DNA from 2 places in the Alteromonas sp. S005 genome. Region 2 is predicted to be linked to the other one. Evidence: predicted binding sites of a transcription regulator. Region 2 holds the regulator's gene; the other holds the start of a gene.
The links. Region 2 encodes FNR, which switches genes on or off when oxygen is low (the NO sensors DNR and NnrR bind a similar motif). Its sites were predicted from a motif close to TTGATCTAGATCAA; they were not measured.

Region 1 (9,454 bases), on a different contig from region 2:
CTCTAAAATTCAATGTATTGTGGTGGTTGGACATCACTTCTCAAGCCAAAAGAAAACTAAGGGATGTCGATGACGACCCTGTATTAAATCCAAATAGAACCGCAACGACGAAACTCGCGAAAGATAGCCTACTTAATAATGGAATTGTTGACGTGGTCATGTATACGGGTAGTTCTAAAAAGCAGATAGTACAAAGGGTTAGAAGCCAAGTTTTAGATTTGAAAGGGCAGATTGATGAAAATGAAAAGCTCATTGTTGTCACCTTTAGTCTAGGCTCTAAGATCCTTATTGATGTTCTCAATGAACTGAAGGCGGATGGAGATCATGTTCTAGATAATCGTGTCGATATGATTTATATGATGGCAAACCAAATCGCTCTATTAAATACCGGAGATTCGGTAAACAAAGCTCCGAAAACGTTGTCTGAGAAAATGGCTAGCGATTATGACACACTTCACTCAATCTTAGATGACGGTACTATTGATGCTAGAAACGCTAACCAAAAAAAGAGAGTAATTGCGTTTAGCGATCCTAACGATCTTTTGTCTTACCCAATAGATGAGAGCAGTGTTGGCGAATTAAAAGGCCAATATGCCAATGTTGCGATATCAGTTGCGAGAAAAACCTACAAGGTTCCACTCCCTGGCGTATATAAATATGGTGTGGTTAATTATTTACAAGCTCACACAGGGTATGTACATGATGAAGTAGTGTCAGATTATCTGCTCTTTGGTACGAGTAAGTAACGATTCATTACTTGGTCTAAATAGGCGAAATATGAGTTTCACTTTTTAAAGATTAATGTCTTGCTCAATTTTGTTCGCCAATATTTGCGTGTTGGCATAGGGGCCAGTAGCAAAGCTAGCCCAATAGATATAACAATACGCTGTGCCGCAGCATTATTCTGCGGCACTAGCTACTCATCAACGTTGCACTACACTGCCCCTTCGCCTGCTATTAAATAGGCGAACCTGGCGGTAGCGGCTCTACTTCAAAGGTACTTGGCCATGCCTTACTAGCCCAATAAGTATCGAACTGTTCTTTCAGTATTTCATACTGATTGTCGTCGGCTTCATCGTCTAACCATTCGCTGAATTCAAGAAGAGCAAGTTCGGCCTCCATTCTTACTTCAGGCGCTAGCTTTTCATTAGTAACCGCCTGCATAACAGCGTTCAACGCCACTAACTGTAAGCGTTTTGCTAATGGGCTTTGTGACTTATTTTTATACCAGTGAACGTTAAGTATTTGCTTCACCAGCATAGAAACGCCTACTTTTTTACGTCGGTCATTAGTGCTTCTTGTTTGCCACTCTAAGCGGTTTAAGCGCTCTGGGTGCAATAGTAATTCAAACGCAAAGTTAGATGCTGAAGCGGCCGCAGAAACAGGGTCTAACATTAACCCCATTTTGCCCTTAAAGTGCTCGCGGGTAATATCGTCGCCATAAGCTGTAGGTGGAATAAGGGCGAGTACCGATTCAGGTATAGTCAAGTAGTCAGCGGTAGTAGCTGTAATTAACTGCTGCATCGCGCGCTGCTGCACCGCAGGTGCTACAAACTGCTGGCCCTGTGCCTTGGTATAGTCACCTTTGCGTTCGTATTCATACACTAAGCCGCCGACTTGCTTTGCAACGGCTTCTAACTGATAACGGTGGAGTAAGTAAATAGGCACTAAAGCATTTTCAAGCGAGGATAAACTGCTGTTTGGGCTTAAGGTGTCTAAACCTAAATTGGCTAACGCCAGTTCGCGTACTTGTGAAATTTCATCGAAGGCATCTAGCGGATTACTACCGTTTTCCCACATATGACCGTTTGCTGATGCATGACGACTACTGCGGGTATCGGGGTCTGACTTAAAGCTTAAGCCCTCATTACGGCCTTTTACGATAATCTTTGCCAAGATTTCGGCTTCTTCTACGTCGCTGGCAAAGTCTTGATAGCCATACGCTACGGCGTGAATATCCCATGCGCCTATGCCTTTTTCATACGCGCCTTCTAGGCTAATTTTGCCATTTTTAATGCTTATTTTGGGATGAGGGTAATCCATCACCGATGCACGGTTATTTTCGCTTGCCGCAAAGTTGTGCGCTATACCCAATGTGTGCCCTACTTCGTGGGCCGACAGCTGCCTAATGCGGTCTAGAGCCATTTCTTGCTGCGCAGTGGTGTCGGTGCTGCCGTCCTTAAAAGGACTGGTTAGGCCAAGGGCAATTAAATAATCTTGTCTTACACGCAATGAGCCGAGCGTAACGTGACCTTTGATAATTTCACCAGTGCGCGGGTCGACAACCGACGAACCATAAGACCAACCGCGCGTTGCGCGATGTACCCAGTTGATTACGTTATAGCGCACGTCCATTGGGTCGGCATCTTCGGGCAATACTTTCACCTGAAACGCATCTTTGTAGCCTGCGGCTTCATAGGCTTGATTCCACCAGCTCGCCCCTTCTTTGAGCGCGGTCATCACCGGCTCAGGAATACCTGGATCTAAATAATACACAATAGGCTCTTCTGCTTCGCTCATTGCAGCATGCGGGGTTTTCTTGTGTAAACGATGGCGGGTAATAAAACGCTGTTCGGTAGGCTCACTGATAGGCGTTGAATAATCAAAGTAACTGAATTTCCAGTAGCCAGAGTATGGGTGGTACTCTCTGGGCGTGTAATTGTCGTCAGGCAGTGCCACAAACGAATGATGCAAGTGAACCGTCACGCTCTCTGGGTCGGGCGTAACTTGCTGTATGTATTCGCCTGGCTTCTTACCTGCAAAGGTGACTAAAGACTCTAATTCAGTATTCTTTTCGAAGCCTTTGGTTTTAGGTAAATACACGCCGCTTCGCATTTTATCAACGCTGAAGCTACCTTGCTTGGTGCGTGCCATACGGTTTCCTATACCGTGAATATCGCTTAACAGAAAAGGCGTATAGTCGATGAGGCTAGCTCCGTCGCTGTTTGCTACCAGCGTGAAACCCGCGATAACCGAATCAGCAAAGGCTTCATCGATACTCTGCTTTTCGGCGTCACTGCCGTGGGCCGCGCGGTATTTGGTATTGTGCTGCTTTAATAAAATCTTGTTGCCAAATTTTTCAAAGCTGACCAAGCGCGTATCGCCCAACTGGCCGCGATCAAGGCCAATATCGTTAGACCCTACGCCATACGGCAAACTACTTTGAAACAGGTATTCGGCGTTGTCTGTTGGTACCGCCAAGTAAACTTTGTCGTTTTCATCGTCATAGTAAACAGGAATTAAACCATCTTTTTTAATCATATCGCTGGTGAATTCACCAATGCTTGGCAGTGCAGCCAATACGGAAGACGTAGACACGACAAATAATACCGTAATCGCAATGGCCGATTTAGCCGATGCTCTTACTTGTCGCGCCGCTTTATGAAAAATGTTCAATTGCAGCATGCAGTTAGTCCTTATTATTGTGAATTTCTAGCCTACCCTATGTGGTGGGTTTTGCCCATGGTAGTTCATCGTTTATTGTGCTCTATTTGCTTGTTATTTATCTGTGAACGGGCTTGCTTTTTTATAACCGAAGGTAACGTACTAAAAACGCAACTATATGAAATAAAACAGCTGGCATTGACTCTGCTCAACTGCCGTTTAAACGTTCAAAAACATAAGGGACAACAAATTGTTTGATCTTGGTCAACACCAAGCTTTGTTTGGGTTGTAGAGGTATTTTACGGCTTATAAAATCCGCCGCCTTGTTTAAAGCGTCTAGTAGCGGTTTTTTATCTATGACTTCAAAATTATCACCTAATCGCAGCTCTTCTAATCTACGTGAAGACTCGGCTTCAACATTGCCACACCAAACGTTAAACGCGCCAGAGCTGCTTGCACCTGCCGGTAGCTTACGCAACATGCGCTACGCTTTTGCCTATGGCGCCGATGCTGTTTATGCTGGGCAGCCACGTTACTCACTTCGCGTAAGAAATAACGAATTCAGCTTTGAGAACTTAGCGATAGGCATAGAAGAAGCACATGCTTTAGGTAAAAAGTTCTATGTAGTAAGCAACATTGCTCCGCACAACAGTAAGCTAGATACCTACTTAAAAGATATTTCACCAGTAATTGCTATGAAGCCCGATGCGTTAATTATGTCAGACCCAGGGCTTATTATGATGGTGCGCGATGCCTTTCCTGAAATGCCTATTCATTTAAGTGTACAGGCCAACGCGGTGAACTACGCTACGGTGAAGTTTTGGCAGACACAAGGTATTGAGCGCGTTATTTTGTCGCGAGAGCTCTCTTTGGAAGAAATTGAAACTATTCGCGAACATGTTCCAGACATGGAATTGGAAGTATTTGTGCATGGCGCGCTTTGTATGGCCTATTCGGGCCGCTGCTTATTGTCTGGATATATGAATAAACGCGATCCGAATCAGGGCACTTGTACCAATGCTTGTCGATGGTCTTACGATATTAAGGCAGGCGAGGAAAATGAAACTGGAGATATCGTTCAACCCACCGAAGTTGATAAAAAAGGGACAGCGCCTGAAATGGTAATTCCTACCCTTGGTGAAGGCACGCCAAGCTCCCAAGTGTTTATGTTAGAAGAAAAGGAAAAGCCTGGAGAACTGATGCCCGCTTTTGAAGACGTACATGGCACCTACATTATGAATTCTAAAGATTTGCGTGCCGTGCAACATGTTGGCAGGTTAACCCAAATGGGCGTGCATAGTTTAAAAATAGAAGGCCGCACTAAATCACATTACTACTGCGCTCGAACCGCTCAAGTCTATAGAAAAGCAATTGACGACGCGGTAGCAGGAAAGCCTTTTGATAGTGCATTAATGGGAAGCTTGGAAACTTTAGCTCATCGAGGTTATACCGAAGGTTTCTTGCGTCGCCATGCGCACCACGCGTATCAGAACTATGAGTATGGGCACTCAGTCAGCGACAAACAGCAATTTGTTGGTGAAGTGATTGATCGTTGTGAAGAGTCTGGCTATGCAATTATAAACGTCAAAAACAAATTCTGTGTAGGTGACTCGCTTGAGTTGATGACGCCAAGCGGCAACGTTACCTTTGCTCTTAATGAAATGCTGGATAAGAACAACCATCCTATTACAGATGCTAAAGGTTCAGGACACCAAGTAAGAATACCGATACCTAGCGATGTATCTTTAAATTTTGCCCTACTGTTGCGAAACCTAGATGAAGGCGTTGATACCCGCAATCCATTTCGAAAAGCACCAAATGCAGTAACACCCGAAAACGTGAGCGAGGCATGATGTATGGCACTGCTTATTCTTGATAGCTGCATTAACTGCGACATGTGCGAACCAGAATGCCCTAATGGCGCTATAAGTATGGGCAATAAAGTGTATGAAATAGACCCTTTGCGCTGTACTGAATGCGTAGGGCATTACGATGCGCCTACTTGCGCAGCGGTATGCCCAATCGATGTTGTTAAGCCCGACCCGCACAATAAAGAGTCACTAGACGAGTTGGCCGAAAAGTTTGTTCGTTTAAACAGTTAGCAAAAAGTAATTCAGCGAGTTAATTGTACTTCTCGAAGAATTCCCTTGAATCATAACCAAGAGTGGTCCCTAATTGCGGTAAAGTTTGAATTGGCACTACTAATAAGGGGTTTATTTTGAAGTTTGCCTCTCGCGCTACGGCGATCTCTCCGTTTCTTGCTATGGCCTATGGCGAAAAAGCCACGACACTAGAACAGCAAGGTAAAGATGTTATAAGACTTAATTTAGGCGAGCCTGATTTCGGCGCACCCGCGGCAGTGCTCGCCGCAATGAAAGAAAGCTTAAATGCCCCAGTTTTTCCCTATACCTCGGCGCTGGGCATGCCTGAACTACGTGAAGCCATTGCACGCTTTTATGATGTTAAACATGGCGTAGCGGTAAGCCCTTCTAGAGTGGTCGTGACCGCTGGGGCTTCTGGCGCTTTACTTTTGGCAAGTGCTGCCTTGGTTGAACCAGGCGACAACGTGATATTGGGAGACCCGTCTTACCCCTGTAATCGACGTTTTTTAAACGCATTTGGCGCAGAGGTAACGCTGGTGCCAACACGCAGCGAAGATAACTTTCAGCTAACCGCGGAAAGTGTCGCCGATAATTGGAAGCACAACACGAAAGGTGTACTTATCGCCACACCTGCCAATCCTACAGGTACGGTTATAGATGCAGAAAAACTGATTAAAATTGGTGAATACTGCAAATCCCAAGGTGGTTTCTTAATTGTTGACGAGATTTACTTAGATCTTTCGCTTTCGGCTGATCTTGATATTCGCGATGATGCATTCGCTTCCCAATCGACCCTGGGCACTAATACCAAACTTCAAACCGTACTTGCCAATGCACAGCTTGAAGAAACAGTGGTCGTAATAAACAGTTTTTCCAAATATTTTGGCATGACCGGCTGGCGTCTTGGCTGGTGTGTGGTACCTGAAGCGATGACGCCCATCGTTGAAAAACTCGCGCAGAATTTGTTTATTTGCCCCTCTACCCTTTCGCAAAAGGCCGCCCTTGCGTGCTTTACGCCTGAGTCGCTGGAGCAGTGCGAGCAAAACCGCCATACGCTGGAAAAGCGTGCTTCCCTTGTTTTTAGTGCACTTGAAAACATGGGGCTTGGTTTAGATGCAAAGCCTGACGGTGCGTTTTACGGCTACATCAATATTAAGCACACAGGGCTAAGTGCAATTGAATTTTGTGATGCCCTACTCTCACAACATCATGTAGCGCTTACTCCGGGTAATGATTTTGGTGAGCACAATGCCAACCATTACGTAAGGCTGTCTTTCGCCACTAGCATTGAACGCTTGAAGGAAGGCCTGTCGCGACTAGCAGTGTTTGTAGAGTCAATAAGCTAACGTTTTTTATACTCACTGTTTAATTTCGTGAATAGACAAATATTACCGAAAAAAATGATAGATATGTGTGCTTGTGCGTATATTGGGTAACGCATATTAATGACACGTGTCGAAACGAAATAAAACAGGACAAAACAATGAGTAACGAACGGGAATTTGATGTAATTATCTTCGGTGCTACAGGCTTCACGGGCAAACTAGTGGCTGAGTATTTTCAAGCGCAGTATGGCAGTGACAGCAATGTTAAATGGGCAGTGGCAGGTCGTAACGAAGCAAAACTTAATGATGTTAAACAAGAGCTAGGCATTAGCGATAGCGTTGCGAGTATTGTAGCCGACGGTGACGATGCCAATGCACTTGACGCAATGACAAAGCGCACAGCCGTTGTACTTACCACTGTTGGGCCGTATCAAATTTACGGCGAAAAGTTACTTTCTGCATGTGTCGATAACGGCACCGGCTATACAGATCTTTGCGGTGAGCCTGCCTGGATGCACCAAATGATCAACAAGTACGAAGCGAAAGCTAAAGAAACCGGCGCAAACATTGTGTTCTCGTGTGGCTTTGATTCTGTGCCTTTTGACCTTGGTGTGCACTACCTTCAAGAACATGCCAAAAAGCAAACTGGCGATGTCATTGAATATGTAAAAGGTCGTGTACGCAAAATGCAGGGCACGTTTTCTGGCGGTACGGCTGCCAGTTTAAAAGCGACCATGGCGGCTGCGCACAAAGATAAGTCTGTCATGGCTGCGCTTATTAATCCGCACTCATTAACCGATGGCGCGTCAAATCAGCCACAGCCCGATGGCAACAAACCTTACTTCGATGAGCAGTTAGGCACATGGGTTGCACCATTTATTATGGCGGCAATAAATACTAAGAACGTACACCGCTCTAACTACCTAGCAGGCTACGCTTACGGTAAAAACTTTCAGTATGATGAAATGATGATGACTGGCCCAGGTGAGAAAGGTGAAGCCATGGCGAATCACGTTGCCAAAGATAAGTCGCTTGCAAGTGATGATGGCCCTAAACCAGGTGAAGGCCCGAGCAAAGAAGAGCGCGAAAATGGCTTTTACGATGTCATGTTTGTGGGTACCGCTACCAATGGTGATATGCTAGCCGTATCGGTAAAAGGCGACAAGGATCCAGGTTACGGCTCTACCAGTAAAATGATTTCAGAATCTGCCCTTTGCTTGTGCAAAGACGTTAGTTTATCTGGTGGTTTCTTTACACCTGCGGCAGCACTTGGTAACAAGCTTATCCGCCGTTTAGAAGAAAAAGCAGGCTTAACGTTTGCTATCGAGAAATAGCGATTCAAAAAATGAAGGCTGAACACAACTTGCGTTCAGCCTTTTCTCTCTGCGCTAGGTGTTATTGTTCTTTTTTAAGCGAGTACCGCTTTTAATGCTTTAACGCAGGCATCGGTTTCTGCAGGCGTACCCACACTTATTCGCGACCATGAATCGTAACCCGGCCAGGTGCGCCCTACTACCTTTATACCCTGAGCTTTCATTTTTTCCGCGAACTTGTCGTGCGGCATACCCGTATCCATGTAAATGAAATTTCCTTGTGGATTCGGCGCATATGGCTGTTTTAATTCTTTAGCAGCTTTTACTAACTTATCACGTTCAGTTTTAATCCGTGAGCGCATGGTGTCTAGGTTCGCGTGGTCATCCATGCTAGCCATACCCGCAACCAGTGCCAAGTAGTTTACGCCACCCATTCGCAACATTCCGCCCATCGTTTTTGCTTGCACAGCAGGCATAATGGCGTAACCGAGACGCTGGCCTGCCATGGCATGAATTTTCGAAAATGTCCGGCAAATTACTACATTATGTCCTTCTGCTACTAGCTTCGACTGCACGTTAGCCGGGTAAGCATCAGACATTTCAATGTAGGCTTCATCAATGAAGACTTGCGCTTTCTTCGATACGCGTTTTGCAAAAACCGTAAGTTTGGCCGCATCTACCATGCTGCCCGTTGGATTGTTTGGATTACATACATAAACTGCGGTTGTATCTTCAGTTACTGCCGCTTCAATGGCGTCTAGGTCGAAAGTCATGTCACTAGCAAGGGGCACGTAAGTCACGTCTGCCCCCATAAATTCAGCGCCTCGTGGTACACCTTCATAGGTTGCCATAGACGTTACTAGCTTATTACCATTTTTCGTGATCCAGTCGGCATAGCCAAAAAGAATAGGTGAAGAACCGTTTGTGATAACGATTTGGTCAGCAGATACGCCTTCTTGCTCAGCAATTTTCTGCGCCAATACTTCAACCGTAGCATCGGTATAACGCGCTAGATTTAAAAGCTCGCTTTGCATTGCCTTAGCGGCCTTTTTCGAAGGTCCAAAGGCATTTTCATTTGACGATAAGCGAATAAGACCGTCGTTCACGTTAGGTGTAGCCGAGGGAAAATGTTCGGTAGGCATTCCCGCCGCACGCAGGTTGCCCATAATACTGTCGACACTCGTCGTCAGGGCCACTGCACCAGCCCCTAAACCCACTGATTTTAACCAATTGCGACGTGACGAATTCACCGTGGCTTGTTGTACATTTTTATTCATATTTCGCTCAGCCTTCTATCTACAATGTCTTTAGACTAAAGGCTAAATTTTAA
Region 2 (9,454 bases):
TCTCACCAACACTATATTTATCGTTATTTCCCGGCTTAACGTGTAGTTGGGACAGTAAAAATAAATATGTTGTTAGTGAAGTAAATACGAGAAAAGATTTCGATGAATAGACCCTGGTATAAAGAGTTCTGGCCCTGGTTTTTAATTGCCGTTCCCATCATTACCCTGATTATGGGTGGGGTATTGCTAAACCTTGCTATTTCTACCGAAGATAGCCTTGTAGTAGACGACTACTACAAAGAAGGGAAAGCAATTAATGCGCGTTTAGACAAAGAAGCCATAGCCCGTCGCATGAATATCACTACTGATTTAACCATTGAAGATGGCAGCATTGCGCTGCAGTTTCATTCGGGCATTCCTCAAGAAGGTAACGCGGTTAAACTAAGTTTTTATCACGTCACGCTTGAAGAACGTGATGTCAGCGTTTTACTAAGTCGAGACGCTAATGGTATTTATCGCGGTTTTATCGAAGAAAACCTAGACGGTAAGTGGCGCATATCACTCACACCTATTGATGATAGCTGGAAAATTCAAAATACCGTCTATCTGCCCCACTCTGGCAAAATGATTTTTAATCCGTAATGGCCGCGCACGATTGTTACCATTGCGGACTGCCAGTGGCAGACTCCGATGATGGAAAATTTACTACCGTCATATTAGGGCAACAACGGGATATGTGCTGCCCAGGCTGTTTAGCAGTCGCAGAAGCTATCGTCGATAACGGCCTAGAGGATTATTACCAGTTTAGAACAGAGCCTGCACAAAAATCTGACGACGGTATTTTAGAAACGTTAGATAAGCTAAAAGTCTATGACGACCCTTCCCTTCAGGAAGAGTTCGTGTTTGAAGAAGGTCAAAACAAGCAGATTCAATTAACCCTTGAAGGTATTACGTGCGCTGCGTGTGGCTGGCTTATCGAAAAGCAGTTGTCGAAAGTAGAAGGAATAAAGCAAGTCGCGGTGAATGTACAAGAGCGCCGCGCTTTAGTCACTTGGTCACCGTTTCAAATAAAGCTTAGCCAAATTCTGTCTACGCTAAAACGCATTGGCTACATTGGCTCACCATTTCACCCCGACGAACACGAAGCCAGTTATAAACGCGAACAAAAGACTTTTCTAAAAAAGCTTGGCCTAGCAGGCATTATGACCATGCAGGTTATGATGCTGATGACAGGTCTTTACTTTGACTGGTTTGGCGCTATCGAATTAGAAACTCGACAGTATTTTTACTGGGTTGCCCTTACGCTCACCACCCCGGTTGTGCTGTATTCTGGTAGCACATTCTACGTTGGTGCAGCTAAAGCGCTGAGCGCACGAACAGTTAATATGGATGTCCCCGTTACACTGGCCATCTTTGGCACCTATATCGCCGGTATTCGCTCTACCATGTTGGAGCAAGGCGAAGTGTATTTCGAATCCATTTGTATGTTCATTTTCCTGCTATTACTTAGCCGATTTTTAGAACATCGCAGTCGTCACAGAGCGGCACAGATCTCTGCCAATATGATGCAGTACGTTCCTGTTTCAGCGACTAAATTGATGCCAGATGGAAGTATTGCTGAATGCTTAGCAAAACAGCTAAAAGTCGACGATGTTGTATTGGTTAAGCCTGGGGAAACTATTCCCATTGACGGCCTAGTTACAGAAGGAAACGCGGCGGTTGATGAGTCTATGCTTACCGGTGAATTTAATCCTGTGCGCAAAACAAGCAAAAGCCCTGTGTACGGTGGTACAGTCTGCCAAGATGGTAGCTTGACCATTACGGTTACGCAAACTCTCAAAAATGCATTGGTAAATCAAATTGTAAGGCTTCAGGCAAGCGCCATGGCAAGCAAGCCCAAAGCAGCACAGTTAGCCGATAATTTTTCTCGATATTTTGTAACTGCGGTACTGTTGATTTCAGCGTTAACCTACACCTTTTGGGCCTATAACGGCAGTGATGATGCATTTTGGATAACCATTTCGGTACTGGTTGCAACCTGTCCTTGTGCATTAGGTTTGGCTACACCATCGGCGCTAACCTGCGCTATGGCGAAATTAAACAAACAGGGTATTTTGCTAAAACGCGCCGACGCCCTAGAGCAAATAACTGATATTGACACCATTGCGCTTGATAAAACCGGTACCCTCACACAAGGTAAGTTCACTATTTCAAACGCTTGGTATGCTGACGGCGTAGACAGCGACAGCGCGTTTTCCATTGCCCGCGCACTTGAATCTCGCTCTGAGCACCCTATTGCTAAAGCCTTTAACGGTGGTAAAACGCCTAGCGGCAACACCCTACACAAAGTGTCTAATTTTACAGTCACACCAGGAGGCGGAATTAGCGGTGAAATTAACGATACGCTATTTTCCATGGGCTCTGCAGCATTCAGTGTTCACGAGTCACAGCAATCATTTATAGAGGGTTGCCCCACGGCTAATGTGTTTCTTACTGTAAAAGGGCGTATCATGGCAGCGTTTGAAGTTCGTGACTCGCTGCGTGACGATACCCAAGAAACCCTCGATATATTGGCAAAAAGTCATACCCTTGCTGTACTAAGCGGCGATACACAGAAAAACGTTGACTCTCTCACCGAGCCTTTACCAATTTCCACTGCTAAAGGTGGACTTACACCAGAGCAGAAATACGAAGCGGTACAAGCCATGCAGCAAACAGGCTCCAAGGTAATGATGATGGGTGATGGTATAAATGACGCGCCTGTTCTTGCCAGCGCTGATGTGGCGATTGCAGTGGGTAATGCCACAGACGTGGCTAAAACTGCCGCCGACGTTATACTGCTTGGCTATCAGCTGCTTTCTGTACCAGAACTTATTCGCACATCTCATCAGGTGAAGCAAAAAATAAGACAAAATATTGGGTGGTCAGTGGGTTATAATATCTTGATTCTGCCTTTCGCCGTGTCAGGTCTTCTTTCGCCTTGGATGGCGGTTGTTGGTATGTCATTAAGCAGCATCATAGTAGTTTCAAACTCTACGCGACTTTTAGGCAAATAGTATGAGCATTATTTACGTATTAATTCCAATCGCCATAATCATAGTAGCTGTAGCTATTGTGATATTCTTCTGGGCGGTGAAAACCAATCAGTTTGAAGATTTAGATCGCCAAGGTTATAGCATACTGTTTGACGATGATCTGCCGCCAGAAGAAAAAAAGCTAGCTGAGCAACGCAAGCAACTTCAAGACAGTAAAGTAGACAAAAGCCAAGCGCCACATGGAAGGGATTAACTACTTCTCTGCCTTTCTTATCGGCTTAGCCGGCGGAGTTCACTGTGTGGGAATGTGCGGTGGAATTGTTGCTGCGCTAAGGATGGTATCCCCTAAAGGCGCTTCAGCACTACCTTATACCCTTGCCTATAACATCGGACGTATAGTGAGCTACACCATCGCCGGAGCAATAACCGCGGCACTTGGAAAAATTGCAGCAGACTATATACCGCTTGCCAACTATGCCCTTTCCCTACTTAGCGGAATCATGTTGCTTCTACTGGCGTGTTATTTGGGTAAGTGGTGGACAGGTTTAACGGTGCTAGAAAATGCGGGTAAAGGCCTATTTTCCAAAGTCCAGCCGCTTTCAAAACGCTTTTTGCCATTTAAGACCCCTTTAAGTGCGTTGCCTTATGGTTTTATTTGGGGTTGGCTTCCTTGCGGTTTGGTGTATTCCACGCTTACCTGGTCTCTCGCGGCGGGTAATGCGCTAGAAGGCGCTGCTATTATGTTCTTCTTCGGTTTGGGTACATTACCCACCTTGCTCGCCGCAAGCGCTGGTAGCCAATATATTGTTCGAAGTTTTCAAAACAATAACGTGAGACAAGTCATTGCAGTAATAATGGCCATATATGCGGCTTATCTTATTCATGGCGCAATCGTTTAAAAATATGTGTATTATGAGCGAGTATTCTTTAAGAGAGCATGCATTATGAGCAAAGGAAGCCAATTTTCTATACACTGTCAAAACTGTAGCTTCAGTCACTTGTGCTTACCCGTGGCGCTGAACAAAACAGAAATCGAGTCTCTTGACGATATCATTGAGCGCAAGAAACCGCTTCATAAAGGTGATACGCTCATTCAAACTGGCGATAAATTTCGTTCTCTTTTTGCAGTAAGAACGGGGTCTTTTAAGTCGTTTGTAACTAATCAAGAAGGTGAAGAACAGATTACCGGCTTCCACTTTCCTGGTGACATTATCGGTTTCGATGCATTAAGAGAGAACAAACACCAAAGCTATACCTCTGCGTTAGAAACTGCCATGGTGTGTGAACTGCCATATGAAACCCTTGATGAAATGTCGGTTCAATTTCCTAAGCTACGCCATCAAATCATGAGCTTTATGAGCGCGGAGATAAAACAAGATCACGACATGATCATGCTATTAAATAAGCGAACTGCTGAAGAGCGTTTGCTATATTTTATATCGCATCTTTCACAGCGCTTCGAAGAGCGTGGCTTCTCACACAGAGAGTTTCACCTTACAATGACTCGTAACGAAATCGGCAACTACTTAGGCTTAACGATAGAAACCATTAGCCGTTTACTGAGCCGTTTTCAGAAGGAAAACATTATCAAGGTTGACGGTAAATTGATCTCTATTTTGGATTTTGATCGGTTGAACACCAAACTTGAAGCGCTAAATGGTCCTAGCGTAGTCTGTAACAGTTAATTTATTCTTTTTTTTTACCTTAAGCGCGCTACATGCGCGCTTTTTAGTTTTAATCTTTAAAATTTCACTGTATTCCCTCATTGAGTTACGCGATACCAATTCGTTTTGCGTAAAAGCCCCCGTAGTATTCAATGTAGCCTTTTTGTTTATCAACGAATTGTTTACGCCTTGATCCAAAACAACTCACTTTTTTCCAAATGTCGTTTATAGTTAATGTAAATAGTTTATATGAACTGTTTTAAAACAATTTCGATGTCGACAGCCATACAAAGCTTTGTAGTTGAGGAGACGTTATGATTGAATGTAAACGAATTCTTGCCGTGATAGACGCGGAACGCGATAATCAGCCCGCGCTAAGCCGTGCCTATGAACTTGCTTCAAAAACAGGCGCCACGGTTACCGCTATGATGGTGGTATATGATTTGTCTTATGACATGACAACCATGCTGAGCCCTGATGAACGCGAATCTATGCGAGATGCCGTTACAAAAGAGCACGCCAAATGGCTATCTGCTCAGCTAAAAGAGCAAGGCTTCTCAGAGACCGATATTGTGGTTGAATGGAACAACCGTGCTTATGAATCCATTATCTATTTCGCCCTTAACAACCAAATCGACTTAGTGGTAAAAGCCACTAAAAAACATGACGATCTCGCCTCTGTGATCTTTACCCCTACAGACTGGCATTTAATGCGAAAATGCCCTCGCCCCGTTCTACTCGTAAAAGAACATGATTGGCCAGAAGGCGGTGAAATTATTGCCGCGGTAAATGTAGGGACTGAAGATGATGAACACGCTGCACTGAACGACAAGCTTACGATAATCGCTAACGACTACGCTTCTTTACTCAAAGGTAAGGTTAATTTAGTAAACAGCTACCCTTCAACTCCCCTAAACATTGCCATTGAAGTCCCAGAGTTTGACCCTGACACGTATCACGATGCGGTAAAAAACCATCATGCTAAAGAAATGCGCAGTCACGCACTGAAGTACGGTATTCCTGAAGATAAGTGTGTGGTGAAGGAAGGCTTACCTGAAAAAGTCATTCCGCAGGTCGCAGAAAAGTTAGATGCAGAGCTTGTAGTTATTGGCACCGTTGGCCGTGTGGGTATTTCGGCAGCGCTTATTGGCAATACTGCAGAACACGTTATCGACGAACTAAATTGTGACGTGCTTGCTATCAAGCCGGATGGGTTTGAATCACCGTTAACCGTGTAGAACACCCGCTAGCTTTGCTAAAACTTAGCGATACAACGTATCAATCCCTAACGGGTTGATACGTGGTTTTCTTCACAAAAGTGATATTTTCAGTACATAATCGCGGGGGACGATGATTTACGCTCAAACCAATTTTTAATCTCGCTCGATAAATTTAAGCTCACAGCCGTAGTCGCGAAAAGGCGCTTTAATGTATAATGACGTCTTTATCACAAACCAAGCTAGTTAATTATGAGTTTAGGCACAAGCAGTGCTGACGCGCCGACGTTAAACGCCGCGAAAAGTAAGCAAAAGTACAACTTCAACAAACTTCAGAAACGACTTCGTCGCAATGTGGGTAAAGCCATTGGCGATTTCGGTATGATTGAAAACAACGACAAGGTCATGGTGTGTTTATCTGGCGGTAAAGACAGCTATACCATGCTAGATATTTTATTGTTTTTAAAGAAGATTGCGCCTATTCATTTTGATATTGTTGCGGTAAATCTTGACCAGAAGCAGCCTGGTTTTCCTGAACATATTTTGCCCGAGTACTTAGACAGCATTGGCGTTGACTACAAGATTGTAGAAGAAGACACCTACTCTATTGTTAAAGACAAAATTCCTGAAGGCAAAACGACTTGTTCGCTTTGCTCTCGTTTGCGTCGTGGTATTTTATACCGCACTGCGAAAGAATTAGGCGCCACTAAAATTGCATTAGGTCACCACCGCGACGATATGCTTGAAACGTTTTTCCTAAATATGTTTCACGGGGGCAAGCTTAAATCTATGCCGCCAAAACTGGTTAGCGATAACGGCGAACATATTGTAATTCGTCCTTTGGCTTACTGCACAGAGAAAGACATTGAAAAATACTCTCAAGCTGCTGAGTTCCCGATTATTCCTTGCAACCTTTGTGGTTCACAGGAAAACCTACAGCGCCAGAACATAAAAGCGATGCTACAAGATTGGAATCGTCGTTTCCCAGGCCGCATTGAATCCATGTTTAGAGCGCTTCAAAACGTGGCCCCTTCACACCTTGTAGACAGTAACCTTTATGACTTTAAATCGATTGCCACTCAAGACGGTCCCGTTGAAGATGGTGATATAGGATTTGATGAGCCTTCTTTTACTGCTGAAAGTAGTGTAGATCTCAATGATGAAGATAACGCTATTGAAGTAATAAACATTATGGAACCAAAGTAAATGAAAATTGGACTTGCGTTAGGTGCCGGTGCCGCAAGGGGCTGGACTCACATTGGCATAATTGAAGCATTGGAAAAACTTGGCGTTAAAATTGACGTTGTTGCTGGTTGCTCTATTGGCGCTTATGTTGGTGCTGCCTACGCGAGTGGCAAACTAGAAGGTTTAAAAGAATGGGCCTGCTCTCTTAGCGACTGGCAGGTACTTGCGCTTATGGGAGTTGGGCTTAGGCGCGGTGGCATCGCTAGCGGCCAAAAAGTTTTCGACAAGCTTGCTAGCGAGTTTTGTGTCTCCTCCTATGAAGACATGCTTAAACCTTTCGCAACAGTTGCTACTGACCTATATACAGGTCGAGAAGTAGTGTTCAATTCAGGCCCAATTGGCGATACTATCCAAGCATCTTGCGCTATTCCCGCACTTTTTGCACCCGTCGCGCATGGTGATCGCTGGCTGGTAGATGGCGCAGTGGTTAACCCTGTACCGGTTAACTTATGCCGCCAGTTGGGTGCGGATTTTGTTATAGCGGTTAATCTTAACGCCGATTTTCGCCCCCTTCGTTTGGAAAAGCTAAGGCAAGACCACGAAGAAAACCAACGCAAAACAGAAGACTTTTTTACTAAAAGCCAAAACGTATTACGTCAATGGTTTTCGCCTGATAGCAAGGAAGACAAAGCTTCAGAAGTCAATAAAGAACAGCTTGAAGTAAACGCTTCTGACGGTGTGAATACCGAAGAAAGTATTGCGTCTGACGTTATTGAAAAGGTCGAAGAAGAATTTGCCGAAGTGCCGGCAAAGGTGAATAAGGGAACCCCTCCTGGGATTATGAGCGTAATGAGCAGTTCACTTGAGATACTTCAAGCCCGCGTTACCCGCTCGCGCTTAGCCGGCGATCCGCCGGATATACTTATCGAACCTCAACTTACCGATGTGGGTATTATGGAGTTTCATAGAGCAGAAGAGTTATGCGCGAAGGGCGAAGAAACCATCGCCCGTATTGCAGAGCAGATTAGGTATCAGTTGCTAACCTGATACCTAATTTATCAGTAGGTGGGTTAACTAGAAGCCATGGCGGTAACACGCAGCGGCGCGTGTGGCAGCGTTAAGCCTTTCGCGTCGTTGATCCACTCTTGTTCTAAATGCAGAACACCATTGTTGATTTGTACACCCTGCGGCGTAACGAAATCTAAATTTTTGTCTTCAAACTGAATCATTAAGCCCTTCACCGACGGCATCATAAAAGACAAAAAGCTTCCCATTTCATTGAAAAAGGCTTCATACTGTTCATACAAGAAAGTGAGCTCTTCTTTTTTGTAATACTGTTTTAGGTACTCGGGCTTGGTTTCAAGCTGCACCGACATATCACAAACGTTCGCACGTTCGTTTAAGTCGATACGTACCAGTGCATTAGCCAGTTTCAGTGCTTTTTCAGTGGGTACGGTAAACCGTCCTTCATCAGTAACGTCTAGAGGCATTGTTTTTTTATCGGTAACGATAGATGCACCGTTAACCTCGCATAAACGCCCTTCACCTACCCGGACAAAACCAAAGGCAAACTGAAGCGCTTGGGTATCTTCGTTATCTAGCTTTTTAACATGGCTGTAGAAACGGCTGTACTCTACATCTATCGTTTCAGCAGATACGGATGTACTAGCAAAACCGACAAACAGAGATGAAGCAAGAAATAATGCAGCGCGTATCATTCGGATAAAAACTCCTCGTTAAATAGGATCATTGTTTGAAGCTCTTCAACATAAGCGGCTCCTCGCTCGGAATAATTCATTAGCCCTTCTGCCAATGCAACACCAGTAATGGGTAATTGGTTAGCTCTTAGTCGGCTGCGGATCTCTCTTAAGTCAGCATAGGCATCGTGTCTGTTGAGGTTACGCATATAGGTGTACGTAGCTCGCGAAAGACTATCAAACTTGGCCACTTCGTGAGATGCACCATCGTTTCGACGGCTTGGGACGAAACCGCACCCTTTTGAAAAACACCACAAACCGAAGAAGTTGTAGCCCTTCCTTGCAAATCGGCTTGTTCCCCATGCAGATTCATTCGCAGCCTGAACAAGTACCAGCTCCTCAGGTAAAACATCAATTTTCTGCAGTAAGGCCAATAGTTTAGTCTTTAAAGGCTGTGTGGGTTTTACCCGATATTCCTCTTCAAGCCACTCAAGCCTAGTCATGTCGTCTTCAGACAGTGACTCATTAGCTAACGTCTTTCTGTAAAGGGTTTGTATATAGTGCCTTAGAGTAAGCAGGTAAGCGTTTTGTTTCTCTACCTCGGGGCGTAGATAATTAAAAAACGCCTCTTTTTTCTCTTTTACGTCACTATAACCAGAGAAATCAGGCACCGGCTTTTTCGCCTTTACCGTTTGAGGTATATCTAGAATATCAGG

Region 1: the regulator FNR is predicted to act here: its motif matches at 3,639-3,652, upstream of trhP (prephenate-dependent tRNA uridine(34) hydroxylase TrhP).

Annotation. Positions count from the first base shown of each region.
Region 1 is NZ_JAZETN010000013.1:24,038-33,491, reverse strand. It holds gene V7R55_RS14440 (hypothetical protein) at 1-746, shown strand, start outside; gene V7R55_RS14435 (zinc-dependent metalloprotease) at 958-3,405, opposite strand; gene trhP (prephenate-dependent tRNA uridine(34) hydroxylase TrhP) at 3,741-5,237, shown strand; gene V7R55_RS14425 (YfhL family 4Fe-4S dicluster ferredoxin) at 5,241-5,486, shown strand; gene V7R55_RS14420 (aminotransferase class I/II-fold pyridoxal phosphate-dependent enzyme) at 5,603-6,832, shown strand; gene V7R55_RS14415 (saccharopine dehydrogenase family protein) at 6,970-8,145, shown strand; gene V7R55_RS14410 (pyridoxal phosphate-dependent aminotransferase) at 8,220-9,401, opposite strand.
Region 2 is NZ_JAZETN010000017.1:94,078-103,531, reverse strand. It holds gene V7R55_RS16960 (FixH family protein) at 103-582, shown strand; gene V7R55_RS16955 (heavy metal translocating P-type ATPase) at 582-2,996, shown strand; gene ccoS (cbb3-type cytochrome oxidase assembly protein CcoS) at 2,998-3,228, shown strand; gene V7R55_RS16945 (sulfite exporter TauE/SafE family protein) at 3,215-3,874, shown strand; gene fnr (fumarate/nitrate reduction transcriptional regulator Fnr) at 3,920-4,660, shown strand; gene uspE (universal stress protein UspE) at 4,954-5,877, shown strand; gene ttcA (tRNA 2-thiocytidine(32) synthetase TtcA) at 6,109-7,062, shown strand; gene V7R55_RS16925 (patatin-like phospholipase family protein) at 7,063-8,088, shown strand; gene V7R55_RS16920 (DUF2987 domain-containing protein) at 8,112-8,759, opposite strand; gene V7R55_RS16915 (glucosaminidase domain-containing protein) at 8,756-9,454, opposite strand, start outside.